DNA from 4 places in the Blautia sp. HCN-1074 genome. Region 2 is predicted to be linked to each of the others. Evidence: riboswitches for the same ligand, from Rfam matches in the RefSeq annotation. Region 2 holds a riboswitch; each other region holds the start of a gene.

Region 1 (9,914 bases), on a different contig from region 2:
ATTTGTCCACCAGACTCAGCGCTGTAAACAGTGCATTGTGGGATTCTTCTGCCATTTTTCTGGCTGCATTGCGGCTCTGCTCCACTGCAAATGCCGGTTTCTCCAGGAAACGTGGTTCCAGAATCATAAATTCTCTGTCCTCTGCCGAAACAACAACATCCTCTTTTTTGTCCCGGATCGTAAGACAAGCAAGTTTCTCCAGTCCCTTTGCAAAAGGAAGAAGAATAATCGTTGCAGTAACATTAAATACACTGTGGATAATAGCAATTCCTGCCGGTGTTGCAGCCTGATGGAAGAAAGAAAATCCAACAACTGCATTTATAAGATAGAAAACAGTCATAAAGATAACTGTACCGATCAGGTTGAAATACAGATGTACTGCTGCTGCACGTTTTGCATTCTTCTTGGCTCCGATTGCAGAAAGGATCGCAGTAATACAGGTTCCGATGTTCTGTCCCATAATGATCGGGATTGCTGCACTGAACGGTACTGCACCTGTAAGACACAGGGCCTGCAGAATACCTACGGATGCAGAAGAGGACTGGATCACTGCAGTAAGAAGGGCACCTGCTACAACGCCTAACAACGGATTTGAGAATTTAAGTAACAAATTTGTAAATTCCGGTACTTCTGCAAGGGGTTTTACAGCAGAACTCATCATATCCATACCGTACATCAGGATTGCAAAACCAATAAAAATTGTTCCGATATCTTTCTTCTTTGAATCATTGATAAACAGAATGAAAATCACACCAACGATCGCAAGCACAGGGGAAAATGATGTTGGTTTAAACATCTGAATGATAAAATTGTCACTCTGTATTCCTGTCAGGCTTAAGATCCAGGAAGTGATCGTGGTACCGATATTTGCACCCATGATCACTCCTACTGCCTGTGATAGTTTCATGATCCCTGAATTTACAAAACCTACTACCATAACAGTCGTAGCTGAAGATGACTGGATCACCGCTGTTACTCCTGCTCCCAAAAGCACTGCTTTTATCGGATTTGAAGTAAGATTTTCAAGAATCTTCTCCAGCTTTCCGCCGGAAACCTTCGCAAGACCATCTCCCATTGCATTCATACCATACAAAAATAATGCAAGGCCTCCGATCAATGTTAATATACTGAATAAATCCATGATTATTCTCCTTTTCCCTTTTCATAAGTATACGGTTATTTACTTTCTGCCATCTGCTGGCAGTCTCAGACATGTGCAGGTATATATATGTTTTTTGTGATACATATCCCTGACTTGTTTCTCATCATAACCATACTTTGTAAAATCATCCCCATGAGAATGTTAAATCCATGTAAAATTTCCAGTCATCCTATTCATTCTATGCAAAGTTCCCATAAATCCATCCGCATTGTTAATATAAAAATAAAAAGAACCATTGCAAGAGATATGACACTAACCGGTATTCATCTCTTACAATAGTTCTTTTATCAATCTGGATTCTGTATTTCGACAGTATTATTATCAGAATCCGCGGATTTCTTCATCTTCGGAACCGGTCTTATCAATAGAACGGATTTCCAGGAAGTAACTGTAATTATCATTTACCTTTACTTCCACTCTGTCTCCAACCTTATGACCTTTTAATGCCATACCAATGGGAGATTCAATGCTGATGCGGTTTTCCATGGAGTTTCCTCTTATGGAAGTTACCAGTTTATATTTCTCAATCTCATCGTCTTCCTCGAAATATACCTCTACAATATCGTCCATTCCAACTTCATCGTCTTTGGAATCATCAGAAACAATGGTCGCTGTTTTCAGCATATTCTCAAGGTAGCGGATACGGCTTTCGTTCTGATTCTTATGCTTCTTAGCCGCATAATACTCAAAATTCTCACTCAGATCCCCCTGGGCTCTGGCTTCCTTTACAGCTTCTATTGCTTCTTTTCGCACAACCAGCTTGCGGTGGTCAATCTCCTGCTGAATTTTCTCAACATCCTTCTGTGTAAGCTTTTCTTTCATGACTGCATCTCCCTTTTACTGTTTTTCAAGTCGTTTCTCTTTCATATATTGTGCCATCTCATCAGAAATATTGTCGATCAGATAATTCTTACTGCTCTGACGTTTCTCATGCCATTGCTGGCGGATCTGGTTTTCTGTAGCTTTTATTTCGTCACGAAGACCTCTGGCAGACATACGGTGAGCACCCTGTCCCATGATAATGATCTGCTCCAGTCCATCGGATGTTGCTACCGTTACCTGATTTTCCCGGCCAATCTTATGAACCGTTTTCTCAATGTACTGATCCGCTGTCTCAGCTTCTTTGGTGTAGACTACATGGATGTTATGATAAGTGATCACTTCCTCTGCATGGCCTTCTATCTTATAAGCATCAAATACAAGAATTAACGTACATTTCTTAAAGCCCTGATAGTTGCTCAGAATATCCATCAGTTTTGTCTGAGCTGCATGGAGATTTGCATCTGCCAGCTCTTTTAAATCTTCCCAGGCATAGATGATGTTGTAACCATCTACAAGAAGATATTCTTTTTCTTTCTTCTTAGCAGAAGAACTGTTACGATAATAACTACCGCTGTCGGATTTTGAAGAAAATGTTCGTTTAAACTGTGGTTCTTTGTAACGCTTGACCGGTCCGAATGTACGCTCGAAAATGGCTTTCAGCTCTTCTTCATCCTCATAGCTTCCTACGCCGGCATTTCTGGGTGGACGATAACCCGAATCTGTCTGATTGTTACTATTCCTGTTTCCTGCTATACTTTCTTCGCTATCCGGTATGGTACTTCCCAGCTCAGACTCGTCAATCCCTTCTAAGTGCATATAATCCTCTACTTCATACCATGGCACCACAAATCCTGCTCCATGAGCACAGAATACAGAACCTGTAGGATTGTCCAGGTCACGTTCGGAATCATATCCAATCTCCGCTACAATCTCATCCTGATTCTGACATGGTGCATAGCCCTTTAATGAACAGAATAATCTGCCACGTCCCTTTGTATAGGATGTTACCTGGGCTTGATAATCTCGCATCATTGATACAGGTGCACTGCCTTTCAGAACCATCATATCATCCTCATCTGCTTCCGGCTGCTGGAAGGTTCCATTCATTTTCTGAATGTCAGTCATAGCACGCCCGATCATATCTCCCGGAATCTCAAGTCTGAACTCATAATATGGCTCAAGCAGAACACTCTTTGCTTTCTTTAATCCCTGACGCACAGCCCTGTACGTCGCCTGCCGGAAATCGCCTCCCTCTGTGTGTTTCAGATGGGCGCGTCCTGTAATCAGTGTGATCTGCATATCTGTGATGGGAGAACCGGTTAATACTCCCGGGTGCTCCCTTTCTTCCAGATGAGTCAGAATCAGACGCTGCCAGTTACGGTCCAGCACATCCTCACTGCATGCAGTAAAAAACTGCAGACCGCTTCCCGGTTCTCCCGGTTCCAGAAGCAAGTGTACTTCTGCATAATGACGCAGCGGCTCAAAATGACCTACACCTTCTACCGGCTCTGAAATCGTTTCTTTATATACGATATTTCCTGTTCCAAACTCTACTGCTACATGGAAACGCTCCCAGATCAGATGTTTTAATATCTCAATCTGAACCTCACCCATCAGCATGGCATGGATTTCTCCAAGCTGTTCATTCCATACAATATGAAGCTCCGGTTCCTCCTCTTCCAGCTCTTTGAGTTTCTTAAGCATCTGGTGAACATCACAGTCCTCGGGAAGCAGAATTCTGTAGTTAAGAACAGGTTCCAGAACCGGCATCTCAGATTCCTGCTCTATTCCAAGTCCCTGTCCGGGATATGTCTGGGAAAGACCTGTCACTGCACAGACAGTTCCTGCCGGTGCTTCTTTTGCAAGCTCAAATTTCGATCCGGAATAGATTCTGATCTGATCAGCTTTCTCTGTCTCTGTGAGAAGTTCTTTTACTTTCAGAGTTCCACCAGTGATTTTCATGTAGCTTAAGCGATTTCCCTGATCATCTCTGGCAATCTTAAATACTTTTGCCCCAAATTCGGACGGATACTCTGGTGTAAGGCAATACTTTTCCAGACCATGCAGGAATTCTTCCACACCCGTCATCTTCAAGGCAGAGCCGAAGAAGCAGGGGAAAAGCTTCCGGTCTTTGATTACTTTTTGGATGTCTTCCGTGGAAATTTCTTCTGTTTCTAAGTATTTCTCCAGCAGTTCTTCATCACAAACAGAGACTTCTTCCATGAATTGTGCATGTAATTCTTTTATCTCACCTTCTGCCAATGTTTCATCAGATGCCTTCTCCCATGTAAAGTCCACACAGTTGTCATTTAATCTCTTTTTTAACTCTGCAAGAAGTTTCTCTTTATCTGTTCCTTCCTGATCCATTTTATTGATAAAAAGAAATGTTGGAATCTGATATCTTGTCAGAAGCCTCCATAATGTCATGGTATGTCCCTGCACACCATCTGCTCCATTAATCACAAGGATCGCATAGTCCAGAACCTGTAACGTTCTCTCCATTTCCGCGGAGAAATCCACATGCCCCGGCGTATCCAGCAAAGTTATCCCCCTGTTCCCCAGTTCAAACTCTGCCTGTTTGGAAAAGATTGTAATTCCACGTTCTCTCTCAAGGTTATACGTGTCCAGATACGCATCTTTATGATCCACACGCCCCAGCTTACGAATCTTTCCCGTTAAATATAAAATCCCCTCCGACAACGTAGTCTTACCAGCATCTACGTGCGCAAGGATACCAACAACCAGTTTCTCCATTGTAGTTAAAAACTCCTTTTTCTTTATGAGTCGCTGTCTCTTTCATAAATAACTTTTAAATAAAATTCCCCTGTTAAAATACAATTTTAACACAATGATAAAGAGAAATCCATTGTAGTTCTGCCTTTAAATACAAAAAGAGCCTGCAACCGTCATAAATGCAGGCCCTTTCTAATCATTTTATTCTATTCTTTATGCGTCCCTCTTATAACTTTAATTCCACGTTCTTCTAACATCTCACAGATCTGTGTCATCCTCGGACATTCATGTTTCCCATCTGAAAGGCGACAGACGCCTACATGAATAATGTTGATCTTCTCATTAACCAGTTTGTCTATCTTTTCCAGAATTCCCTTGTCCTCTGCAGGTTCTGTTGGATTTACGTTTTTGCATCCGTTGCAGGTCATAAGTGCTGCCAGGTAAGTGTCCTCAGGATAATCCTGAAAGAAATCAGTTCTGTTCTGAAAGGCTGACAGGCAACCTACTCTGGCACATACCGCGTTAGAGTGAAGACATGTTAAAATCCCAATCTTGTTCACCTTTTTCCTCACAAAAACAAAATATGCATTTTCCCAAGACTATCATATACAACTTCCGCTTCTACCTTATAAATTCTGCGGATCAGTTCGGGAGTGAGTACTTCCTGTGGAGTTCCATAGCTTTCCAGTACACCATCTTTCAATACATAAATCTTATCGCAGTACGCCGCAGCAATATTCAGGTCATGAATAGCAGAAATAACTGTCACATTCAGTTTCTTTACCAGTTCCATCAGCATGATCTGATGTGTGATGTCCAGATGGTTCGTCGGCTCGTCAAGGATCAAGGCAGGTGTCTGCTGTGCCAGTGCCCTTGCCAGAATTACTCTCTGCTGTTCTCCACCTGAAAGAGTCGAGAATGTGCGGTCTGCAAACGTCTCCATCTGCACTGTTTTCAATGCTTCATCCACAATCTGATAATCTTTCGCATTATCCCGTTCCAGAGTTTTTTTATGAGGTGCTCGTCCCATAAGAACAACCTCTCGCACTGTGAAATCAAAATTGTAGTAATTATGCTGTGCCACAACCGCCATTTTCCTTGCAGAACTCTTGACACTCATAGAATGAAGTTCCTCTCCATCCAGATAAACAGCACCTGCATCTGGCTTCAGAATACGGTAGATACATTTTAACAACGTCGACTTTCCGCTTCCATTTGGCCCGATGATTCCTACCAGTTCTTTGTCCTGTGACTCTATGGAAATGCCTTTTAATATCTGTCGGGCGTGAAATCCAACCTGAATATCTTTTGTAGTGATCTTCATTACTTGCTACCTCCAAATCCATAGGATTTCCGCACAAGCAGATAAATAAAGCATGGAGCACCGATAATTGATACCAGCACACCAATCGGCATCTCAGAATTCTTCAGGATCACACGACATGCCACATCACACCAGATCAGAAAAGACGCGCCAAGAAGTGCGCTCAGTGGAAGTAATCTTCTGTGGTCAGTTCCAAACAGAATCCTGACTACATGAGGAATCACAAGTCCTACAAATCCGATCACGCCAGCACAATATACGGCAAATCCAATCATTACAGAAGCAACAATCAGGTAAAATGTTCTCAATCTGTGTAAATCTGTTCCAAGTGTGATAGAAACTTCATCTCCCAAAAGCATCAGATTCAGATTTCGATACTGTGTCCAGAAGATGACCACACATATCAGAGTAACCGGAAGCATCACACCTACTCTGGCCCAGCTTGCCCCTGCAAGACTTCCCATGCTCCATTTCATAACTTCCGTAGCTGCATTTTTGTCATTTGTAATGTAAATAACAAAATTTGAAAAAGCAGAGCATACCGCACTGACCGCCATTCCGGCAAGGATCAGCTTAGCTGATGTTGCCTTTCCTCCCATATTTGCAATAGCAATAACTGCAAAGGAGGTGATCATCGCGCCAATAAAAGCAGTAACTCCGACAGAGTTCCCGCCAAGAAAGCTTCCGATTCCGAGCATGATTGCCAGCGTTGCACCAAGGGATGCACCAGATGAAATACCCAGTACATAAGGATCTGCCAGCGGGTTCTGCACGATTGCCTGCATTACTACGCCACATACAGAAAGAGCCATTCCAACTGCCAGAGCCAACAGGACTCTGGGCAGTCGGATCAGCCATACAACATCGTGAATTGCACCTTCTGCATAGGCAGACAGACTTTTTATATGAAATAATTTATAAACAATGACACTGTACACATCCTTCAGCGACAGATCAGCATTACCAAAAGTAATCGCCGCAAGTATGGAAAAAATAAGAAATCCTGCAAGTCCGATGAGGACTGCCACATACATGGATGTTCTGAGCACACTGCCTTTTTTTGTCTGTGAAACCTGTTCTTTCACTGTATTTTCCTCAATCAGTCAAGATTAACGTCCGGGTATAATCCTTTTGCAAATGTTTCGATTCCATCCTGTGTACGTGTTGCACTTGCATACATCTCGCTGAGCATGATCGGATAAACACGACCGTTCTTTACAGCGTCAAGACTCTGAAGTGCTTCGTCATCCTGAATAACTGCAAGCTGGTCATTCTTAACTGTTTCCGGATCATCTCCTGCATATGGCATATATACTACGAAAATTACGTCAGGATTTGCTGCAATAATATCTTCTTTTCCAACTGTAGAAGCATCCGGGTTTGCCAGAGTCGCACCTAACTGTGTTACCATATCTCCACCAAGGCTCTTTGCACCATAGTTTGTGATATCTTCTCCAAGAGGTTCCAAAACCATTACGCTTGGTTTCTCTTCTACATCTGCTGTTGCTGTAAGAGTTTTATCGATCACTGCCTTTGCATCATCTACGATTGCCTGTGCTTTGTCCTGTACATCAAAAATCTTTCCAAGGTTTAAAATATCTGTAAATTCATTTTCCAGAGTTCTGTCTCCGTCAGGGCGTGTGTTTGTGTTGTAATAGGTGTTGCAGCCTTTGTCGATCCAGTCTGTTACATTTCCGAGGTTTTTATCAGAGAACAGGGAACTCCAGGATAAGATCATGTCTGGCTCCAACATCGTTACAGTCTCAAGGGATGGGGTAAATTCATCAAGATAATTTGTTTTAGAGAATGCTTCTTTGAGATCATCCGGAACTTCATTATCAAGACCCGCTGTAGCTACAAGGCGGTCTTCCAGTCCAAGTTTCAGCATAGTTTCAATGCTTCCCTGATATACAGCAAGAACTTTCTCCGGTGCCTTTTCATAGGTTGTTTCAATTTCATTTCCATCATAATCATAGGTTGTGATGGTCAGAGGATATTCTGTCTTTGTACCTTCTGCGTCTGCTGTTTTATCTGCATCTGCTGAATCCTGTGCGTCTGCATCTGCTGCCGGCTGGTTGTCCTCTTTGATCGTCTCAGAGTCTGCTCTCTCTGCTGCAAAAGCTGCCGGAGCTGCGGAAACTACCATAGCTGCTGCCATCATAATTGCCATAATTCTTGTAGATAAATACCTGTTTTTCATTTGACTTCCTCTCTTTTCGTATATGTCGTTTACTTGTTCGTGTAACCGAAAAGATGGAACTTCAGAAAAAGTAAAATAGAAGTGATAAAAATAACGGATACTTTTTACGGAAGCTCCTTCTTTACACTGTCAGGCAGGTTTCCTGACTCACAGATCACAGAAAGTTTCCACAAAATAAAAACTGATACAACATCCATGCTTCAGCAGTTCATGAATGTTGTATCAGAAATATTTCCAGATACTCTCTGGCAGCCGGATTCCGCCTTCTCACATATTTATGCAATGACATATTACAATCCCGCTTTTTTCTGTATACAGTGGCCGCAACCGTTCAGGCATTTCACCTGATTCCCTCTCACATTATCATACACAGAATCTGCATATGATAATGTTCACTTAACAGCTATTCAATTACGCTGATATAATTTTAGCACACTGCATTTATAATTACAACTATATTCGAGACACATCAAAATTCTTTCTTCTCCATAAGCCGTACACTACCCCAATAAGACCCCATATATACAATTACTGTGAACAATGCAACTCCAGCCAATACCATTCCCCAGTTCAGTCCATTCAGCCATGCATCGACTGCGTCTGCTGAAAGTCCAATTGTTTTTATCAGAGTATAAACTACGGCAATTATAATAGCCCACATGACCATTGCAATATAACGTCCTTTTTCCGCTCCAAAATGTATTACAAGCGGGAGTGATGCCGTCAACATAAGAAGTGCCAGTGGAATGTATATCAGGCTGCCGATGATAGTCTCACTCAGGCACCCTTGAAGCTCAGGCACCCTTGAAGCTCTGCCACGCCTTTGCAGATCACTCCCGTTATCGTTGTAATTCCCCACGCTGCAGCCGTAAGCCCTGCTCCCAGCAGATATTTCTCTGCCACATATTGTTTTCTGGTAACCGGCAAGGTCATAAGAAATGCAAGACCATTATCAAACTCATCATAACTTATAGTCGTAATGGCAAAAATTGCTGTGACAAACGTAAAATATCCTGTAGCAAAACTGATACTTCCGCTTCCTGCCAGATTCAGGATGACTCCCATTACAATAACCAAGATAAAAAACTGTTTCTGCTGTTTCATCAGTTCTATATCCTTTACAAATAATCCCTTCATACCTGTTCCTCCATCATCATTTCAAAAAGATTTCTGATTTCCTCATCGTCCAGTCCACTTCTTCTGCCCTTCATAATTGCCTGCTCCAGATCATGATATAACTGTTGTCAACTGTTTTATACTGTTATACATCGTATTTATTTGCTTATAATCAAAAATGGATATTCAACCTTATTTCCAGCAATCTTTCACAATCGCCTTCTCATAAAATTGAATACCCATATAACCTTAATCTAACTCTGTTTTTTCGAATTAATTTTTAGCGGAAGCCTTATGGTTACAACTGTGCCTTCTTCCAGCTGTGAGCTTATGGTAACCCCATATTTCTCTCCATAAATCATATGAATCCTTTTATTTGTATTTCTGACACCTATACTCTTTCGTTCCTTATCCAGAATCTCTTTCAAATCTTCCTCACAGATTCCACATCCATTATCCTCCACATAAAAAAGAATATCATTTTCTTCTTCCTCTGCTGAAATCCAGATCTTCCCGGAATCCTGATAATTCTTAAATCCATGCATAATAGCATTCTC
Region 2 (5,655 bases):
ATAACAGATTAAAATATAAATCAGCTGTTCTTTAAGTGAAAATGTTTTCAGTACTTCGTTCTTCCATACATCTTCAGGATAAACATCGCCCAGATAAGTATCCCGTCCACAGTACAGTCCATAAAGAAGCAGCCTTTTTCCCTCTCGGACAGCCTCCGGTTCCATGATTAGTCCCCAGCGAAGCTGATCCATCAGATGAAGATAAAGAGACACACATAAAACCAGATTGCTGTTTCTGTTTCGCGATAGAAGTATTCCTTCCAGCTCAGAAGCTTTCTTAAAACTAATATTGTATGCATGAAAAAGAATCTCATGCTCTGTATAAAAATCCCACAGAGTTCCCGGGGTGATTCCATATCTGCCAGTACGAACAAGAACCTGAAACTGTCTCGGACCACAGGCAGCTGTCTGTTTCATCAGGGCATGTTTTACTGCCATACGGACTGCCCTGCCAATCAGCTCTCCAAGCTTGGAATGTCCGGAGGCATCGGTAAGTGTCAGCTCTCCCTCCATAGCCGAGGCAATCACCATTCCGTCAGTACCAGAACCTGTCGCGATTTCTTCTGAATAACAGCTTCCAAGTAAGAGATGTGAAACGGCCGCTGCTTTTGCCTCCGAAGCAATCATCATTGAGCGGACCATGGCTGCCTCTGTAACATTCTGATTGATATAGATAAAAACATTGATCGTACCGGGTGGCAGCATCTCGTAAGCGCCGTTTCTTTCATAGTAAGAAGAAGGATCTCCCGGACACATTCCGTTTGAATCAATTCCCCCTGTAACAGCAGCAGTCACGGATAACTCCTGATAACAGATTTTCTCAACAGCACACAGTTCAGTCCATGCCGCTGTGCTGAGTGCGGTTGCTGTCTGCGGATCAATTCCCAGCTCTTTTGTATGAATGTTCAGGTCTTCCTCATAGGTGTTTCCAAGCATTTCACATTCATAGGCACCATTCATGCAGTTGATATTTAAAGCATGCGTGAGATGAGCAGTGATCCCGCCATTAAGAGGACTGGTGCTAAGAACCCTTGTTTTTCCCGGAAAAGAAAAAACAGTACATCCCTTCTTTTGAAAATAAGTAAAAGTATCATTCATAAACATTCCTCTTTTTTGTCTGTTCAATACAGATTTTGTTGTTATTAGGAAAAGTATTCTACTTTGAATCCTGACTGCTGGCAGTATCTGTCTACTTTAGAACCTTTATAACAGCGGATCGTAGCCGCTTTGTTGATGATCCATTCCCCGATAAATTCAGGATCATGGCGAATCTCCAGATACTGCAGGCGGTTACATCCATGAAAGATCCATTTTCCAAGGTATCTGACATTGGGCGGAATCACCACAGAGGTCAGATTACAGCACTTAAAAAAAGCACTCTCATCAAGGACTTCCAGCGAATCAGGCAGCTGCAGCGAATCCATTCCGCAGAAATAGAAAGCCTGCTTTCCGATAACCCTTAAATCCCCCCCCGGAAAAGAAATACAACTCAGTTTCTTACATTTATAAAAAGCCCTGTCATCGATTTCTTCCAGAGAGGCAGGGAAAACAACTTCCGTAAGAGTAGCGCATTCTGAAAAGGCATTCGGACCGATAAATGTCAGTTTGCTGTTCGGGGCGAACTCCAGACTGTTCAGTTTTCGGCCATTGTTAAATGCATTTTTTGGAATACTGGTAAGGCTGGCGGGAATTTTGACTTTTTTCAGAGAAATGCAGTCTGAAAATACCCCTATGCCAAGTTTTTGCAGATGTTCAGGAAGCTCTATTCTGCTTAACCGGGAACATCCCTGAAAGGCTTTGTTTCCAATCTGTTCCATTTCATAGGGAAATACCACAGAACGAATATCAGGTCTGTTAAAAAAGGTTTCTGCTGAGATAGAGCGGCAGTTTTGTGGAAGTTCCATATTCTTCTCAATATACTGTCCGCAGTTACGACGCGTAAGTGTCAGAGAATTTGACATAAAAAAATACTCCTTTGCTGATAGACAATGTTGTTTTCTCTGCATGGGAGTAGTATGGACTATGATAAAAATAACAAGGTACCAATAACTGCCGGTGTTCTATATTCCTTAAAAGGAACAGAGAAAACATATGTAAGGATGATACTTCTGTAAAAAAGAGAACACTAAAGAAGATCACCCTTCCATTTCCTATTGCGTGTAGTTAATGGCGGCAGTTTATAGCAGGTATTCTGACTCACGCAGTAACGCCATGTCTCTCCTTCTCGCATAACGATGCAATGGATATGAGATATGGCTGCACGTATACAGCAGCACGACTGTTCAGGATTCTGACCTGATTCCCTCTTAGCTGAAAGTCCGACATTTCTATACCGTGACTGACAGAACTAAAAACCGGTAATTGTCAATGAATGTTCGATTAAATTGTATTATACGTATTATACACTTTTTTGGAGAAAAGACAACAAATTTTTTGAGGGGGAGACAAAATCAGGGAGGGGACGCGCAGGGAAAGCGTTTCTTTTCTGTGCGCTGGTTATTGGATGTGTGGGGATTTGTATGATTTGCAGGTAATGTTTTTGGTTTTGAAATAGTAGTTGAATAGTAATTGAACAGTAATGTGTGAAATAGTGCTTGATTTTTGAAACAGCGTATTTTAGACTATAGATTATAGTGAAAATCTTATATTACTCGTGCCAGGTCTGGCGGTTCATAACGGGTTTCTCTGGCGTTCGCCGACATTTTCACAAAGATAATTTAAATTTTATAGTGGTAAAGCAAACGTTCCTGAATATTATAACATTCTGCCCGTTGGCTTTGCCTGAACGGGAGGTGGGAATAAAACAGTTCATGTTTGATTAAGGGGTGTTTTGGAGGTTCTCAAAGCTCTGGGAAAATGTTATAATAAGGAGGAATTAAATGAACAATACGATTTTTGATGATGTGTTCCGTACTATGGTTGAAAAGATACCACGGCTGGTTATACCATTGATCAATGAAGTGTTTCATACATCCTATCCGGAAGATGTAGAGATCACGCAGCTTCGCAATGAGCACCAGCAGGCGGACGGGGAGGTCATCACGGATTCCTGTCTTCTGATCGGGAAGAAGATGTATCATATTGAATGTCAGAGTACGGATGATACGACAATGGCAGTGCGTATGATAGAGTATGACTTTGCGATTGCTATTGAATATGCGGCAAAGCAGGGACGAAGGTATGAGATAGAGTTCCCGAGATCCTGCGTGTTGTTTTTGAGAAGTTCGGGGAATACGCCGGATTTTCTGGAAACGAATGTGATTTTTCCGGATGGGAGAAAGCAGATGTACCGCGTACCAACTGTAAAAATGGCTGATTATACAGCGGAAAGTATTTTTGAGAAAAATCTGCTGATGCTGCTTCCGTTTTATATCATGAGATATGAGAAAAGAGCCCATGATATGAGGGAGAATCCCCGGTTATTTCAGACATTGTTGAATGAGTATGAGGAGATACGTGTAAAGCTTGAAAAGGAACTGACAGGATCTGGAAGGTCGGAATTATATACGGATCTGATAAAACTGATTGTAAAAATCTCGGACTATATCTTCCAGGATGAAGAGAAGATCCAGAAAGGGATAGGTGATGCTATGGGTGGAAAAGTTTTGGAACTGGAATCGGAAAGGTTAAGAGCGGAAGGAAAAGCAATTGGCGAAGTCAGAGGAGAAGAACGCCTTAGTGTTTTGATTAATAAACTTATTCTTGATAAGAGAAATGATGAGATTCAGATCGTAGTGACAGATGCTAAAAAGCGCAGACAGTATTATGATGAGTATGGGCTTTAGAACAGAGTGTGGAAGATCATTCCTTTGATTTGTATATTCCACATTGTGGAGATTCTGTAAAAGAGTGTTTTCTCAGACGTATTCCGGGAATAATAAGGGAAGTAATTATTTGTATTACTATTCACTGGTAGTATCCCGCGAGGTGTTTTTTGTGAGCGAAGGTCACAGAAAACCCGAGAAATACCGCGCGAATTTATGCGTTTAGCATAAATTCTGTGCATCGCGTAGCGTGTTACTGGGCACGGAGTGAACAGTAATTTATTTGTAATCGGGATATTGACAAATTATGGACAAAATGTTAAGATGGTTTCGTAAAAAACGAATAGCGTTTAGCGCACATGTACAGCTCATTACTACGGTAATGATTGAAGAATCGTTGGGTGAGAATCCCAAACAGGGTTCCGTTCCCTTGCAGTATATTTAGTCTGCAGTTCACTGTATTCTTGTAATGGTATTCAAAGGGAATACTATAATGCGAAGGATATGAGTGAAAGTTCAATCTGTACATTATATTCCCTGCCAGTATGGTGGGGATTTTTTTTGCACTTGCTACGAAAATAAAACACGTAGCAAAAAACTGAACCTTGACAACAAATGTTTTCAACAATTATGAAAGCATCACTATAAAGCAGTCACAGTATTGGCTGCCTGTAGTGAGATATTGATCGTATTTAAGAAAGGCTAGCTTTGAGCTTCCACATGATAACCATGCTTTTCCAATTCCCGTATATAACGAGAAAGCTGTTTTTGTTCACAGTGCTTACGTCTTGTTTCAAAACAGGATTCGTCAAATAGAGTTCCTTGTTTTAACATTGTGTAGATGATGACAAGAAGTTTTCGGGCAAGTGCGACAATCGCTTTTTTGGCTCCTTTTTTCTGTTTGATTCTCCAGTACCATGCCGAAAGATAAGTGTTGCGTTTCCCTGCAATCACCCAGGCAATTTCGCAGAGCATACTTTTTATGTAAGGATTGCCTTTTGTGACAGAGGTGCTTTTTCGTTTTCCAGCACTTTCGTTATTACCTGGGCACAAACCGGCCCATGAGCAGATGTGTTCCGCAGTTTTAAACGGCTTCATATCAATACCGATTTCAGCAATAATTGCACAGGAAGCAGTTGTGCTTATTCCATAGATGCTATTCAACTGCTCAACCTGCAGGGCAAATGGAGCCATATCTTCCTCGAGACTCGTTTCAATTTCAGCAAGATGTTTCTTTAAAGAATCATAATGAGTCATGAGAATCCTTAAAAATGCCTTTTGGTGTTCTGACAGTGTTCCGTTCACGGACATGAGAATTTCATCAATACGGTTTCTGGTCTTGGTTTTGAGACAAGAATCTAAAGCAGTTTTATCAATCTGCCCATGTTCAATTAAATGCAGAATGATGTTTCTACCCGAAGCGCCAAAAATATCAGAAATAAAGGATGATAGACGGAAGCCGGAACTTTGTAAAAATTTCTCAATCCTGTTCTTCTGTGACGTAATATCGCGGATGACACTCTTACGGTAACGATTTAGATCGCGGAATTCCCAAATTCTTTTTTCGGGAATAAAACTTCCGTTCAAAAGTCCGGCGCGAAGCAAGGTGGAAATCCATTCGGAATCCCGCATATCGGTCTTTTTGCCAGGAACATTTTTCATATGGCGTGCATTTACAACAAGCAGGGTAATGTCACCAGAGAAAGCATCCTCCAGTATTTCATAAATCGGCATCCAATAGATACCGGTGCTTTCCATAGCTACATGATGGCAGTTTTTAGAAACGATCCAATTCCGTAATGCTATCATATCCGGAATCAATGTAGAAAACTCACGGATTTCAGAACGGGTTGGCTTGCCCAGAGGACCAGTCAGGATACATGCAACAATT
Region 3 (6,529 bases), on a different contig from region 2:
GTCAATTATTTTAGACTCTTATTTTCTATCTATTTTTCCGTAAATTTCCGGAATTTCTCAAAATTTGTTTCCGGTGTATAGGATTTCAGAACTTCCATCATGTCCTCTACACTATATGTATTATCATACATTCCAATAGATAACGCATACTGCTTATTAAACTCATCTACTGAATCCGCTGTCCAGAATGACTGCTGCAGCCGGAAAGCACTTCCATCTTCACGGTAATCTTCTGCAAAGCCTTCCAGAGCATTTTTCATGGCAACAAATGATGGTGCAACGATAGCACCGTATTTTCCTACAAGATAGTCGATTCTTTCCTTGCCGTTATATCCCTTTTTATTAAACATTTCGTATGTATCTTCTGTAAAACAGTCAATGGAACCCAACAATACATCTGTACTGTTCTCTTCTTCATAAGCATCAATTATCTTGATAAAATCACTTGCGCTCACTACACTCAGAATAACATTATACTCTCCTGTATTCAGCGAATCAGCCAGCTTTTCATCCAGGTGATCTTTTGGATACCCCGGAACCAGAGTAATCTTAATGTCACTGCCTGTTTCAATTTCTTCAGTATCCTGCGTATTCACCAGTTCTTCTACAGACTTCTCATATGACAGGCCATATGCTTCCTGAAGCTTATTCAGAATACCAATCGTTCTCAGACGATGCATCTCATTACCGATAGCAGATCCTCCACATGCTATTATGTAATGATTCTGGTTATTCTGATCCTCTGAAACAAAATACTCCGCCATATTGGCAGCCGCATCCATTTCTGTTTCAACAGATGTTCCTATTGTTCCCAGAAAATAAGGATTATCCTTTACTTTCTCATACATTTCATCACTGATCGTTCCTGAGCCACGTACATAATACATACCATATTCTTCACATACCGGAAGAACTTCTTCAAGATCTGAGGAAAGGAAAGAAATAATTCCCTTTACATTTCTTTCATGAAGCTCGTTGATAAAGCTGATTTCTTCTTCTGCTGTACTTATACTGGAAGAATATAAAAACTCGACATCAAAAGCCATGCCGACATAATTTTCAAAATAATTTCTAAATGCTCTTACTTCTGCATCATTCAGATTATATACGGACACTCCTATTGTCATTTTTCCGTCCTGATTTGTTGTATCACTCTGAGTGTCAGCTGCCATAACTGAAATACTGGTGCAGGTAAGCAGCATAATCATTGTCAATATAAAACTTATTATCTTTTTCATTCCTTTTTTACCTTTCTGTCGTATTTGTATAAAAATTCAAGTTTTCTTTTCTCACATCCTTTCCTGAAATAAAAAAGATCCTTTTCTTAAAATGTATTTTAGGTATAAAAATAAAGCCTTTCTTATACACCGTAAGAAATAACCTTTTTTAATGCAAGCAGGTCTCCTGACTTAAGTTCATCGCATTTTATCGTCTTCCCGCCTCTTAAGCAGTGACATATATGATAAAAAGCTCCCTTTTACAGTGGCGGGACCGTACCGGACTTGCACCGGTTTCCCTTTTAATTCCATATTACTGGAAACATGCATTATTTTTATAATATGATATCAGGGGCTAAAAGTCAAAAACTATTTTTACTCCGCGCTAAGGCTTTTCCCCAACTTCATTATATTTTTATTATATAATTCCATTTGGTTAACGTCAATAATTTACATCTAATATTTATATGTTTTTTTATTCACTTTTACTATGGTCTTGAATATTCAGATTCCAGTATCTATTCCATAATAAGGGTCTCTTTGCAGCACTACCTTCTCTTGTGGCATTTCTTTGTTTATGCTAAAATATTTTTACTACTATAAATGAGCAAATATCTAAAAGTGCACAAAATTCATAGCTGGTTGTGCACATTACGCGAACATTCAACTGCTTTATACTTTTTGCTATCCGCATACCGTGGATTCAATTGTACAGTTTTTCAAATTTGCTCATTTATAGTTTACTATATAATAAAAACTTACAGTATATCATTTTACAAAATCAGGAAAGAGGCGAAATAAATTGAACATTGAAGATTCCTGTATTTCCTGCATTGACACAGACTGGTCCTACCAGCTTGCCAGACGCATGGAAAAAGAGAAAACAAACCCTGTTCTGGGCTATCGTACTGCAGGTTCCGCTGCAGAAACAGCTACAGGAGATATGTTATACAGGGAAATGAAAGCTATCGGACTTACCGATGTAACCAGAGATACATTCTCACTGGACGGATGGGAATTCGAGAAGGCAGTCCTGAAATTTACAGATGATGACGGGCAGGAACACACCTTTCAGATGGGCGGATATCAGACAAATTTCGAGACAGACGGATTTGAAGATTATGAACTCGTTTATCTGGGAAAAGGAACTGCCGCAGATTATGAAGGCATAAACGTAAAAGGAAAGCTGGTTATGGTTGAGATCAACCAACGCGACGAATGGTGGATCAGCTTCCCTGTTTATCAGGCTTATCTGCGCGGCGCTGCTGCCCTGATCGCAGTTCAGGCAAACGGCTACGGAGAAATCGCAGAAACTGCGCTGAATGCACAGGATATCGCAGGTCCTGATTTCGCACCTGCATTCTCCCTGTCTCAGGCAGATGCACGTATCCTGAAGCGTGCCCTCCGGAATAAAATTTCCGCCTGCGAAGACAATACCGCTGATTCAGAAGATATCCGTAACACTCCAGAACAGGATGCTGCTTTATTACGCAGATCCTCATTAAAAGTATCACTGGATGCCCGTTCCAGAGTGATCCCGGACACAACAGCAGGCAATATCACAGGTAAAATACAGGGGACTGAGACAGACTCTATGATCCTGCTGTCCGCACACTATGATTCCTATTTCGATGGATTCCAGGACGATAATGCAGCAGTCGCCATGATGCTCGGCATTGCCCGTGCACTGGTAAAGGGCGGCTATAAACCTGCCCACACTCTCGTCTTCTGTGCAATGGCTGCCGAGGAATGGGGAATCATTGATTCCAAATACGACTGGTCAACAGGAGCCTACAATCAGGTATTCCGCGTACATCCTGACTGGCAGGGTAAAGTGATTGCAGACCTGAACTTTGAACTTCCTGCACACGCACACAATACGCAGGATGCCATCCGCTGTACCTATGAATATGCAGATTTCATCAGACAGTTTACAGACAGCCTGACTGTCCCGAAGGAAGCATATCCTGACGGGATTACAGTTCTCTCTCCCATCGAGACATGGTCTGATGATTTCTCCATGGCAATCGCAGGTATCCCATCCACAGTCAATGACTTCAGCGCCGGGCCATTCATGCAGAATTATTATCATTCCCAATATGATAATCAGGATGTTTACCAGGAAGCTGTCTATCAGTTTCATCATGAATGCTATCTGAAGCTGATCATGACCATTGACAGACTTGTCCTGCCACCGATGAATTTCAGTAATACCATGAACGCGGTCGCAGACAGTATTCACGAAAATGCCCTTTCATTTGCAGATTCTGAACAGGAAACTCTGCTTCAGAACTTACGGACAGCCACCGAATCTGCCAGAAATATTTACAAAAAAATATGCCAGATCAACGAAGAATATGCTGCACTTTCAGATTCCGTATTCCGCAGAAATTTTCGTTCCAAATGGGAACCTGTCGGGCTGAAACTGCTGAAGATTTTCCGCAAAGCTCAGGACTATCTGGTGCGTCTCAACTGGCAGGACGAAGTAATTTTCCCACAGGAAGCCGCTTCCAGAAATATCCGGCAGCTGGAAAAAGCCTGCCAGGTTTTATCTGAAGGAAATATCACAGATGCGCTGAAAGCACTCTATCGTGTAGACAACAACATGTACGCATTCCTTTTTGATGAAGAAGTATATTACCATTTCACCGAATACATTCTTCACCAGCCCAAAGATCGCCTGATGTGGGGTGCCGGACGTATCATGCATCATGAAAATCTTTACGGAATCGTACAGAAATTAAAACAGCGCCTGGAAGAAGAGAATCCGGAACTAGACGGAGAGATTCGCCGTCTGGAAGCTGCTCTGCGCAGACAAAAAGCTTATTACAAAGATGATATCCGCTACCTGAATAGCTCTGTCAGCAAACTGTCAGCCATGTTTAATGACGTTTTTAACTCGCCAATTCTATAACGAATGAGTTTTCAAACACACTCTATAGCAATTCCAGAAAATAATGCAACTAAAATTTCATTTTCTGATGGGCTAGATTAATTGCACTATCTTATAGATTACTATAATCCATTGAAAAAAATAAGGAGATTCATACATACTATGGAAAGCGATAATTTATATCGAGTACAAGAAGAAGATTTACCACGATTACAGAAACTCTTAACCGTCTGCTTCGCACAGGATCCTCTGTATCACACCCTGATTCCGGATGATGCAACCAGAGAACGCCTCCTGCCGGAACTCTTTTCCTGCGACCTTACAGAATTCTACCAAACCTGTGAAATCTACTCTGACAGCAGTGAATTAAACAGTATCCTGGTCGTTTCAGATGAAAGTGAACCTTACAACGTTCTGCAATATTGTCTCACCGAAGCCAAGGCGCTGCTTACCACTGACGGATGGCTGATCAAAGAAGATCCCAGCCTGAAGACTTTCTGGAATTTTATCCAGGGCAAAGACTACCTGAATTCCAGCTGGACAGACCAGCTCCACCAGACAGACCGCCTTCATGTAATCTATCTTGCAGTAGATCCCGGACACCAGCACCACGGACTTGCCGACCTTCTCATGGAAGAAGTAATCGACTACGCGCAGAAGCACAAAATGTTAATCTCCCTGGAAACCCATAATCCGGAAAATGTCCCTATTTATGAGCATTTCGGATTTAAAACATATGGAATTGTAGAAAAACATCACTTCGGTCTAAAACAATACTGCATGATTCGCGAAGCTACTGTATAAGCGTTCCTGAAAGCAGATTCCGAAATCCGATAAATTAACCTATTTTCTGCTTAAAATTTTGTCTATTTCTACACCTAGTAATATTTATATTTTTATATTAAAATGATACGTAGATGTTAGGGATTGTATGTTTTTGCCCTCATCACACACCTGTACCATGTGTACCCTGACAGTGTTACTACTCACGAAATAAATCGTATTATTTCATCATACTTTTTATCGGCAATATCCCATACCCCCATTACCGGTAAATAGGTGAATAGCGACTCTGCCATCAACTGGTATCAGAGTGGAGCACCGTTTTTATATTCCATGGGTACACATCTATAATACTAATAAGGAGGACTTAATTAATGGTACGCAATGCAATGAGCGCAACAGAATTTTATATTTTACAGTATTTATGGACCAGAGAAACACCTGCAACCTTCGCTGAGATTATGGTTCATTTTAATGAGGTTGAAAAGAAAGCATGGAAGAAACAGACTGTAAATACATTCCTTTCACGTCTGTCACAGAAGGGCTTTTTAAATATAGACAAAAGTGGAAAACGTGCGATTTATATTCCCTCTGTCTCCTCAAAAAAGTTTTATGAAAACTACGCAAAAGAAATCGTTGACGACTCCTACGAAGGATCCCTTAAAAATTTCATATGCGCATTCACAAAAGGCCATAAATTAACCGGTGCAGAAAAAGAAGATTTATTAGCTTACATCCAGACACTTTAATTAAATCAGATATTTTTTCTGTATCATATGCATGATATTGATTTCAGGAAAATTTAAGGGGCTGTCAATCGACAGCCCCTTGTTTATTTTCATAATCTTCAATATTATCCTGTGTAACTTTATGATAAGGTGTACGCACATATTTTCCGTCTATCAGAGGAATATTCTCCTTTGTTCCGTTTGTAGCGATTGCAAAAGCCAGATTTAGCATCTCCTGTGCCTGCCCCTCTTTATCATTATAAACAGTTCCAAGCATTTCTTCATTTCTCACTGCATCAAGCCCTGCATCCGTACCATCAATTCCAACAACACCGGGCCACTCCTCTTTTGGAATTTGAGATGCTTTCAAAGCATCTATTGCTCCCAATGCCATATCATCATTATTGGCAATGATAAGTTCAATTTTTCCATTAAACTGAGTCAGCATAGCCGCTGTTTTCGTCTGTGCCTGAGCTCTGTTCCAATTTGCGATTGCATATCCCAGTTTCTCTGTTTCTACACCTTTTTCAACCATCGTATTTACTGAATATTCCGTACGCACAATAGAATCCTGGTGACCGGCCTCGCCTTCAAGCACTACATACTGACAGATACCATCACTGTTTTTATCCATAGCTGCATTCTCTTTAAATGCATCTGCTGCCAGTTCTCCTTCCAGTGTCCCTGATTCCGAAGCATCCGCACCCACATAGTACAAATCTTTCCAGCGTTCGAGATCCTCAGCTACCAGTTCACGATTAAAGAAAATAATCGGAACATTATTATTCTCCGCAAGATCAGTTATTGTTGTAGGCTCTGTACGATCAACCAGATTCACACATACCACATTACAGCCCTTCTCGATCAGACTTTTGACTTGCTCATTCTGTGTCAGCTGGCTTTTAGAA
Region 4 (9,914 bases), on a different contig from region 2:
TTGGAATCTGCATCTTTATCTTCTGCGTTTGCATCTGTGGAAGCGGAATCATCTTTTACCGGATTTTTAACACTTACTTTGTGGTCATACCATTTTCCTTTTGTTCCGACTAAGGCTACATCAAATTCCTCGTCAAGTGCCGGTACCGGAATATCAAATCCGTATACTTCTTCGCTCATTCCATCGCTGTATGTAACAGTATCGGTTGTCGGCTCGAGGAGTTCTGCTCCATCTTTCTGGGCATCTTCTGCTTTGCCCGCAAAAAGATTTACGATTTTTTTAGATGCAAGGCTTACGTGGATTGTCATTTTGCCATCTTTTACGGTAAGGACTCCCTTTCCATCGTTTGCTTCGTTTACATGGAACATTCCGTTGTCTGTGTCAAATTCTGCTGTGTATGTACCATCTTCTAATGTGTCGCCTTTTGCTGCGTCTGCATCCTTGCCGTCTTCTGCTTTTGCATCTGTATTCTTTGCATCAGATTCTTCCGAATCAGCTTTATCTGTGCTTTCTTCCTTATCGGCGCTCTCTTCTGTCGCTGTGTCGGTGTCTGTCTCTGCCAGAATCGGGCTTGTTCCAAGAAGTGTTGCGGAAATAGTAAGTGCTGACATTAATAATGTAAATGAATGTTTTTTCATGATTTTTCTCTCCTTGTTTTATATATTCATAATCCGCAGATTTACTACGTAAATCGCTACTCTCTCATGTTTGGCAGGTCCCAAGTTCAAAAGTCTTATCGTGCAAACACGAGCGACTTTCTGACCTTTTGACCCTGATATCATATTATCCAAAACATAAAAAGTTACTGTTCACTCCGTTCCCAGCAACACGCTTCGCGATGCACAGAATTTATGCTAATCGCATAAATTCGCGCGGTATGTCTCGGGTTTTCTGTGACCTTCGCTCACAAAAAACACCTCGCGGGATATTACCAGTGAACAGTAACCATAAAAATACATGCCAGATATATTATATGGTAAAAAATATCATTCTCTCTTATCATATAATATATCTGCCCGGGAACTTCTGCAAGTTCTCCGGGCAGTTTATTTGTTTGGACAATGTTATTTAAAGAAATAACTTTTTATTCTATTATTCAGCGTCAGCCTCTGCAGTATCATCTGTTGTTTCTTCTGTCTGTGCATCGTCAGCTGCTGCTTCATCTGTAGTATCATCTGTAGCTTCTGCATCAGCATCGTCTGTTGCAGCTTCATCAGATGTTCCAAGAGAATCAATTGCTGCTTTTGTATGCTCTACATAGAGATCTTCTACAGCTTCAATTCTTCCAAGACCTGCGATCTGGCAGTCTACACTGTCGAAATCACCAGATGCTTCGAACTGAGATTTCCAAGAATCTTCATCATCACCAGCCATATCGTTATTAGCGTGATCACCGGCAACAACCATCAGAGGACGAAGAATTACATTCTTAAATCCAGCTTCTTTTACTTTCTCGATAACTGCTTCGCAAGCTGTGTCTTCTGGCTCACCTTCTACAGTACCGATGAATGCATTTGTGAATCCAAGGTCATTCATCTGTGTCTGCATCTGATCATATGTTACGTTAGCTGTATGGGATGTTCCATGTCCCATGAATACGAATGCTGTACCAGCATCTGCTGCTGCCTGCATATCATCAAATCCAGCTTCTTTGCATGCTTCATCTGTGATTGCCTGTGCAACTGCTTTCTTATCGTCGTTGATTACTGTAGCGTCATCACCAACTTCACCAAGCATTGGCTCTGCGATTGCTACGGATTCGAATTTATCTTTATATCCGTCGATAGCTTCTACCATTTCATCATATTCAGCACCATGCATCAGATGTGTAGGCTGTACAACAAGATTCTTAACACCGTTGTCTACTGCACGGTCAAGTGCCTGCTGCATGTTATCGATTACTTCATTATCTCTTGCTTCTACATGGTTGATAATAATCTGTGCTGTGAATGCACGTCTTACTGACCAGTCCGGATATGCTTCTGCAAGAGCATCTTCGATTCCTTTGATATCCTCTGCACGGCTGTCGTTGAAAGATGTACCAAAGCTTACTACAAGGAGTTCGTTCTCACCGATTTCATCCTGGTTACGCGGATCATCTTTGGAAGCGTCACCTGTGTCACGGCCAAAGTATTCAGGGCTTGCTTCTTCACCTTCTACCAGCTCTTTCTGAGCATCTGTCAGTTTGTCCCATGCTTCTTTTGCTGCTTTGCAGTCTTCATCAGTTGTATCTGTTCTTTCCTGAACATAGATCTTATCGATCAGGGCAGCTACTTCATCTGCTGCTTTCTGATCATCATCAGATGCTTCTGTTGTGTCATCGGAAGCTTCTTCTGTATCAGCTGCGTCAGCGTCATCTGCTGTTGCATCATCTGCTGATTCTTCTGTTGCTGTGTCGTCAGATGCGAATGCTACTGCACCTGTTGCTGCTGTCATGGAGCAGGTCATAGATACTGCAAGTAATAAAGCTAACATAGATTTTCTTTTCATTTTGTTTTTCCTCTTTTATTTCTTGAATTTCCGGACAGACGTATGCAAAAAAGCAGCCACATATTCTGCGACTGCCACTTCCCCATAAATACACGGTTTTTTATGAATCAGATATATCTGATTCATTTATCATATAAAAGAGCTATGTATAGTTATGAGAATAGAGGTTCTGTATACCGCAGACCTTAAATTCCACGCCAAGGCAGTTCTCCTGACTTCGATCATCGCCGCTTTTCCCTTCCCGGCAACCCAGTGGTCTCTGAAAGGCAGCTCCCATACACAGTGACGGTATCGCTCCGGATTCTCACCGGATTCTCTTTTGCACATCATATATGATGTAACCTTTGCGCTATAACATTGCACATATTCAATTCGGATATTCTTTTTTTATCACATTTAATAAAAAATGTCAATACAATTTATATATATTTCCTATTAATGTTTTTACACTATATGAGAAACAACGTTGATTCTCTTACTTTACTGCCTCTGTCAATGTTTTGAAGAAGCAGGTTCTGTTTCCTGTATGGCAGGCTGCACCGATCTGCTCTACTTTTGCAAGGATGGTGTCGTTATCGCAATCTAATGTAAGAGACTTTACAAACTGAAGATGTCCGGAAGTGAGGCCTTTGGTCCAGAGTTCATTGCGGCTTCTGCTCCAGTAGGTCATTTTGCCGGTCTGAAGTGTGGTATTGAATGCTTCTTCATTCATGTATGCAAGCATCAGGACTTCGTTTGTCTGATAGTCCTGTGCGATTACAGGTACCATTCCGTCGCTGTTTAACTTGAAATCCGACCAGGCGATGCTGCTCTTTAAATTTGCTGTATTTTCCATCTTTATTACTCTCTCCTGATTAACTTTTATATAGTGGTTTATTTTATCTTTATCTCAAAAGATGTTCCACAGAACCCGCAGAAAATACTATTTTCCTGCTATTCCGGGAACATCTTTCATTATTCTGCAATTATCGTAACTGTTCAGTACCTTCACAGTTACGATTAAAAATCGCCTTCGGCGATGGGATTTTGACTTGTATGTCTCGGGATTTTGGCATGTTCATGCCAAAACACCTCGCGGGATAGTAGACTGCTGAATACTTACCAATTATCTACATTACGCAAGGCTTCCTTTGGTAGACAATACATCTGTGATTCTCGGGTCATAAGATGTTGCTACATCCAGTGCTTTGGCAAAGCTCTTGAACATGGCTTCTGCCATATGATGGTTGTTTCCACCAGTCAGAACCTTGATATGGAGGTTCATGCCACAGGAATAAGAAATAGCGTAGAAAAATTCTTTTACCATTTCTGTAGACATATCGCCAATCTTATCTGTAGTGAATTCTGCATCCCATGCAAAATACGGTCTTCCGGACAGGTCAATCGCACAGAGCACGAGGGATTCATCCATCGGAAGGATGCAGCTGCCGTAACGCTTGATTCCTTTTTTGTCGCCGATTGCTTCTTTTAATGCGGTTCCGAGAACAATTCCTGTGTCCTCGATCGTATGATGATCATCTACCTGAAGGTCACCATGAACTCTGACACTTAAGTCAAAAAGTCCATGACGGGTAAATCCATCCAGCATATGGTCAAAAAATCCCACTCCTGTTTCGATATCGGAATATCCGGTTCCGTCCAGATTAATCTTTAATTTAATCTCGGTTTCTTTTGTATTTCTCTCTACTGAGGCTTCTCTTGCCATAATTACGTCCTCGCTGTTTTTCTCTCTGTAATATGTAATGGATTGGATAGCTTCTCTTCTATTTATTTCTTAAAAAGATCTGACGCTATTATTTATCCTCATCCTCAAAACGAACTGCAATAGAGTTTGCATGTGCAGTAAGCTGTTCGGAGGTTGCAAACTGGATGATATCCTTGTGAATGTCACGCAACGCTGCTTTAGAATAATATACAATGCTTGACTTCTTAATGAAATCATCTACAGAAAGTGCAGAGAAGAATTTGGCTGTTCCGTTTGTTGGGAGTACATGGTTCGGACCTGCGAAGTAATCTCCCAGAGGTTCTGAACTGTATTCTCCGATAAAGATCGCACCTGCATTCTTTACTTTCATCATATCTTCAAACGGGTTGGCTGTCACGATTTCCATATGTTCCGGAGCAATTTCATTGGCTGCTTCGATTGCCTCGTCCATATCTTCCGCAATAAGGATATAGCCAAAGTTATCAAGAGACTTCTGGATAATCTCTTTTCTGGAAAGGACTTCTACGAAGCCCTTTACTTCTTCATCTACTTTGGCTGCAAATTCTTCGCTTGTAGTGATCAGGATCGCACAGGCAAGTTCATCATGTTCTGCCTGGGAAAGAAGGTCTGCTGCTACGAAGTGTGGATTTGCTGTCTCATCTGCCAGAACAAGAATCTCACTTGGACCTGCAATAGAGTCAATGCTTACATATCCGTATACTGCTTTCTTTGCAAGGGCTACGAAAATATTTCCAGGACCTACGATCTTATCTACTTTCGGGATGCTCTCTGTTCCAAATGCCAGTGCGCCGATTGCCTGAGCGCCTCCTACTTTGTAGATTTCATCTGCCCCTGCTTCTTTGGCAGCTACCAGTGTAGATGCACATACTTTGCCGTCTTTTCCAGGAGGTGTTGTCATAACAATGTGCGGTACTCCTGCTACTTTTGCAGGTACGATATTCATAAGTACGGATGATGGGTAAACTGCTTTTCCGCCAGGTACATAAACACCTACTCTGTTTAACGGAGTCACTTTCTGGCCGAGCATAGTTCCGTTTGTCTCACTTGTAAACCAGCTGTTCTGAATCTGTTTTTCATGATATTTGCGGATGTTGACAAGTGCTTTGCGGATAACGCCAAGAAGTGCAGGATCTATCTGCGCATATGCTTCTTCAATCTCTGCATCCGTGACACGGATTGTCTCTTTTGTTACATCTGCTTTGTCAAATTCCTTTGTGTAGGCAAAGAGCGCTGCATCTCCTTCATTTTTTACTTTATCAAGAATCTGAGCTACTGTGAATTCAAATTTCCCATAGTTGTTCGGGCTTCTTTTCAGCAGATTCTCAAGAATATCTTTTGTGGATTCTTTTGTTAATTTTACTGTACGCATCTTTACATTTCCTCCTGCAGAACTCTTCTTAAATCTTCAATGAGTTTGCGAATTCTTTCGTTCTCCATCTTCATGCTTACCTGGTTGACAACCATTCTGGCAGACAGCGGGCAAACCTCTTCTAATACTTTCAGACCATTTTCTTTCAATGTGCTTCCTGTCTCTACGATATCTACGATAACCTCTGACAGACCAACGATCGGTGCCAGCTCGATAGAACCATTTAATTTGATCAGATCTACGGTCTGATGCTTTCTGTTAAAGAAGTAGTCCTTTGCAATATTCGGATATTTGGTTGCTACACGGATGAGCTGGTTGTTCTCCAGAACCTCTCTGGCACTCTCCGGTCCGCAGACGCACATTTTACATTTTCCAAATCCGAGGTCCATAACCTCATATAACTTACGGCCTTCTTCAAGGATCGTATCTTTTCCGACGATTCCGATGTCTGCCGCGCCGTATTCTACATAGGTAGGAACATCCGGACCTTTTGCAAGGAAGAATTTCATTTTTAATTCTTCATTTGTAAAGATCAGTTTGCGGGAATCTTTATCTTTCATTTCTTCGCAGGTGATTCCTGCTTTCTCAAACATTTCCATTGTTTTGTTGGCAAGTCTGCCTTTGGTAAGGGCAACTGTCAGGTATCTCATGGCTTATCTGACCTCCTTTTTCAAACGTAATGCCACACATTTGCCTTCTGCGCGAAGTTTCTGTGCTTCTTTGATTGCCTGTGCACGATCCTGTGGCTCATATTCGATCACTTCCGGCTTCTCTTCTTTCTCAGAGAGCAGTTTCTGGCTGGAAAGTGCAAGAAGAAGGTTGTCTACTTCAATCGCAAATCCGATAGATGCCGCCGGTTTACCGAAGTGTTTCATCAGGCCATTGTAACGACCGCCCTTGATCATTGGCTCGCCGGTTCCATAGGTGTATGCCTGGAAAATGATTCCTGTGTAGTACTGATATTTGCTGAGCATTCCGAAGTCAAAAGAGATGTATTTCTCGTAGCCGTAGTTCTTCATGATCTCATAGATTTCTTCGAGTCTGGAAACCGCTTCGAGTGCGCATGCATTGTTTGTCAGGCTTCTGGCTTTCTTTAAGACTTCTTCGGAACCGAACATCTGTGGGATTTCGATGAAGGCTTTTACCATGCTGTCTTTAATTTTCTGCTCTGCTACGAATTCTTCTACTCCAAATGAGTTTTTCTGTGAGATCAGGGTGCGGAGGCGTTCTTCTGCTTCGGGGCCGAGTTCTGCTTCTTTTAAGAGGGATTTGAAGTAATCTACCTGTCCGACGCTGACCTGGAATTCTGTCAGTCCTGCTGCCAGGAGACATTCGACTGTCATGGCGAGAAGTTCTGCATCTGCGTCTGCGGATTCATCTCCGATTCGTTCTACGCCCATCTGTGTGGTTTCTTTGAGATGGCCTCGATAGCTGGAGTTGTTGATGAATGTGTTGCCGGTGTAGCATAAGCTTACTGGTTCTTTGTCCGGGGAGAAGTAGGTGGCGCAGGCTCTGGATACGGACGGGGTGAAATCTGGTCTGAGTACCAGAGTGTTGCCTTCGCGGTCGAAGAATTTGTAGAGTTCTTTGGATGGGATGGTTCCTACTTCGCGGCTGAATACTTCGAAGTATTCAAATGTCGGAGTTTCTATGTCTTCATAGCCGTACTGGTGGAAGACGCGATGGATTTTCTCCTGTACCTTTCTTTTTTGGCTGCATTCGCCGTTGTAGATGTCTCTTACACCTTCCGGGGTGTGAAAAATACGTTGCATGGTTGGTCCTCCTGTGGTTATGTTTTTTGTTTCTTATTATACTTTACCTCTTACTGCTTTAGTTTAGTAACGTGATACTAAGCTAATACGAAAACTAGATAGATTATATAGGGTTTTGGGAAAATTGTCAATCCCTGTGGAAGTTGTTTTTCTTTATTTTTATAAGGGACGCTCAGAAAGATATGATATCCCAGATGCCGAAACCGCACCTGAAAGCAAATATGTTTCTGCGCGTCCCTTTATGAGTAACATCCCCTACTCTCTTTCATTTAGGTCCATCTGAATCCCATCAAGATATGGAACTAAGAATCCACTTTTTTTGTTGAGATAGTATTGCGGACTGAGTTCTTCTCTGCGGAAGCTTTTGCGGCCGCCTTCTTGCATTCGAGTCCAGAAGATGAGGAGGTGGCGCAAGGGGAGGTAGTAGAATTGGTTCTCGTGGCTGTAGAATATGAGAAAGAATGCTATGCCGCCTTGTTTTTCAAATGCCTGCATGAATTCTACCTGGTGGGGATGGATGTTTGCGAGGGGGAAGGTGTCTGTGGCGCATTCTTTGGCGTCAAAGCATATGGGGATTCCCTGTACTGCTCCAATGTAGTCTACGGTGCTTCGCTGTTCGAAGTATGCCAGGGTGATATGACGGTTTTCTTTGTCCATTCGGACGGGGGTGATGGGTGTTGGGATTTTCTGAATGAGTGCAAGTTCTTTTTCTCTGTATTGTTCGTTGGTGCGGTTTACGAGGTCTTCCAGTGTGGAGCCTCGTAAGCCTCTGCTATTCCATGTTGCCAAATTGTTCTCCTTTAAGATTTTTCTTATTTAAGTAATTTCACCGACGGATAATACCGGATGACAGCTTTTCCTACGATTTCGTCAAAGGTTACAAAGTTGGTGGTTTTCCAGCAGCGGGAATCTTTAGAGTGGTTGCGGTTGTCTCCGAGCATGAAATAGCTGTTTTCAGGAACTTCGTATGGACCGAAGTTTCCTCTTGCTTTCTCAGGGATGAAGCTGTCGTCCAGTGGGATTTCGGAGTCGTTGATGTAAACTTTTCCGTCTGTGATCTGGACTTTTTCTCCGGGGAGTCCGATGAGGCGCTTGATGAAGAGTTTTTTTTCATCGTCCGGATATTTGAAGATGATGATGTCAAATCGCTCAGGGTCTTTTATTTTTTTTGATATTTCATGCCCGAAGAGATCTATATTGATACCATATGCCAGTCGGAAGCCGAAGAGACGATCTCCGGTCATAACTGTTTTTTCCATTGATTCAGAAGGAATTTTGGCGTTGATAAGTACTACGTTATTTATGAGTGTTACGATCAGCACCACTATGATGATCATTTTTGCGTAATCCCATACTTCTTTCCAGATTCTCATGATATGCCTCCTGCAGGTGTTCTTCATTGATGATTTTGAAAAAAAGCTCCGGCACCGGTGCCACGAAGGCTTGGTCTGTCTCCGGAATTACTAATCTGTATGCATGGAGAAGCTGGTGTTTTACTCCATGACGGGTGTATTGTTTGTTGAATTCATTGTCACCGTATTTGGTGTCTCCCAGGAGCGGATGACCAGTTCCGGCCAGGTGGGCTCGGATCTGATGTGTTCGGCCTGTGATCAGTTCTACTTCCAGGAGTGTCATTTTTCCATTACTGCCAAGCGGGCGGTATGCGGTTTCGATTGGCAGGGAATCAGGAAATTCTTGTTTGCTTACGGTTACTTTGTTGGTTTTTTTGTCTTTGTGCAGGTAGCCTTTGATATGGGCAGGTTTGTCCAGTTTGCCTTTTACCAGACAGAGATAGTATTTATGGAGCGTTCTGTCATGAAAGATTCCGGATAGGAACTGCAATCCGGCGAGACTTTTGCCAGCACAGACCATGCCGCTGGTGTTTCGGTCGAGACGATTGCACACGGATGGTTTGAAAGTTTTTAGCTGTTCTTCTGTGAGTTCGCCTTTTTTCAGGAGATAACCGATCAGGTATTCTACCAGTGATGATTCGCCGTCGTCTGCTGGCTGAGAGAGCATTCCTGCTGGTTTGTTGATAATAATGATATCGGCATCTTCATAAATGATGTCTAATTCACAGTAGTCTCTTGCTATCTGGGTGCTTCCGGCAAATTTGTCGAAGGTTTCATCACTCAGGAATAGTTTGATGGTGTCGCCTTTGAGGAGTTTTTCGTTTCCGGTGGCTTTTTTTCCATTCAGGGTGATGTTTTTCTTGCGGAGCATTTTGTAGAAGAAGCTTTTAGGGGCTTCTTTAAGAAGCTTGGCAAGGTACTTGTCAAAGCGCTGTCCGGCTTCGTTTTCTTCTATTATAAATTTTTTCATTATTTCTGATATATCTTTCTCAATATTTCATGGCTACAGACAAATAGCCAAGATCGTCTGTCGGATGAGTTCGTTTCTGGAAAGATCCGGGTATTTCTCATCCGGGGTAAATTTAATACCTTCTTCCAGACTTTCTTTGTGGTCATTCATGGAATCAAGGCGTTCCAGAAATGGGCGAAGGTCTGTGAAGATCTTTACTGTAGCTTTGTAGCCGTTTTTGCGGATGATTTTTTGG

What was found. A riboswitch is a leader RNA that binds a small molecule or an ion and turns the genes downstream of it on or off. The one in region 2 is predicted to bind cobalamin.
Region 1: linked by a shared signal. The riboswitch ahead of WKT11_RS16765 (ABC transporter substrate-binding protein) and the one ahead of WKT11_RS15825 (leucine-rich repeat domain-containing protein) in region 2 are both predicted to bind cobalamin.
Region 3: linked by a shared signal. The riboswitch ahead of WKT11_RS18765 (hypothetical protein) and the one ahead of WKT11_RS15825 (leucine-rich repeat domain-containing protein) in region 2 are both predicted to bind cobalamin.
Region 4: linked by a shared signal. The riboswitch ahead of WKT11_RS09680 (sirohydrochlorin cobaltochelatase) and the one ahead of WKT11_RS15825 (leucine-rich repeat domain-containing protein) in region 2 are both predicted to bind cobalamin.

Annotation. Positions count from the first base shown of each region.
Region 1 covers NZ_JBBKBP010000026.1:14,116-24,029, reverse strand. The annotation lists gene WKT11_RS16795 (Na/Pi cotransporter family protein) at 1-1,141, opposite strand, end outside; gene greA (transcription elongation factor GreA) at 1,484-1,984, opposite strand; gene WKT11_RS16785 (NYN domain-containing protein) at 2,000-4,738, opposite strand; gene WKT11_RS16780 (CGGC domain-containing protein) at 4,924-5,277, opposite strand; gene WKT11_RS16775 (ABC transporter ATP-binding protein) at 5,286-6,041, opposite strand; gene WKT11_RS16770 (FecCD family ABC transporter permease) at 6,041-7,126, opposite strand; gene WKT11_RS16765 (ABC transporter substrate-binding protein) at 7,141-8,241, opposite strand; cobalamin riboswitch at 8,357-8,630, opposite strand; gene WKT11_RS16760 (ABC-2 transporter permease) at 8,711-9,043, opposite strand; gene WKT11_RS16755 (ABC-2 transporter permease) at 9,019-9,378, opposite strand; gene WKT11_RS16750 (histidine kinase) at 9,612-9,914, opposite strand, start outside.
Region 2 covers NZ_JBBKBP010000022.1:65,371-71,025, reverse strand. The annotation lists gene WKT11_RS15830 (adenosylcobinamide amidohydrolase) at 1-1,098, opposite strand, end outside; gene WKT11_RS15825 (leucine-rich repeat domain-containing protein) at 1,143-1,961, opposite strand; cobalamin riboswitch at 2,165-2,367, opposite strand; gene WKT11_RS15820 (hypothetical protein) at 2,880-3,785, shown strand; gene WKT11_RS15815 (IS110 family transposase) at 4,467-5,655, opposite strand, start outside.
Region 3 covers NZ_JBBKBP010000035.1:23,530-30,058, forward strand. The annotation lists gene WKT11_RS18765 (hypothetical protein) at 30-1,238, opposite strand; cobalamin riboswitch at 1,378-1,560, opposite strand; gene WKT11_RS18770 (M28 family peptidase) at 2,086-4,131, shown strand; gene WKT11_RS18775 (GNAT family N-acetyltransferase) at 4,273-4,914, shown strand; gene WKT11_RS18780 (BlaI/MecI/CopY family transcriptional regulator) at 5,268-5,642, shown strand; gene WKT11_RS18785 (galactose ABC transporter substrate-binding protein) at 5,707-6,529, opposite strand, start outside.
Region 4 covers NZ_JBBKBP010000009.1:39,676-49,589, reverse strand. The annotation lists gene WKT11_RS09685 (hypothetical protein) at 1-638, opposite strand, end outside; gene WKT11_RS09680 (sirohydrochlorin cobaltochelatase) at 1,093-2,475, opposite strand; cobalamin riboswitch at 2,675-2,851, opposite strand; partial or broken gene hisI (phosphoribosyl-AMP cyclohydrolase) at 2,978-3,301, opposite strand; gene hisB (imidazoleglycerol-phosphate dehydratase HisB) at 3,605-4,195, opposite strand; gene hisD (histidinol dehydrogenase) at 4,284-5,585, opposite strand; gene hisG (ATP phosphoribosyltransferase) at 5,588-6,235, opposite strand; gene hisZ (ATP phosphoribosyltransferase regulatory subunit) at 6,239-7,357, opposite strand; gene WKT11_RS09650 (Holliday junction resolvase RecU) at 7,613-8,146, opposite strand; gene lepB (signal peptidase I) at 8,170-8,730, opposite strand; gene WKT11_RS09640 (RluA family pseudouridine synthase) at 8,654-9,679, opposite strand; gene WKT11_RS09635 (hypothetical protein) at 9,713-9,914, opposite strand, start outside.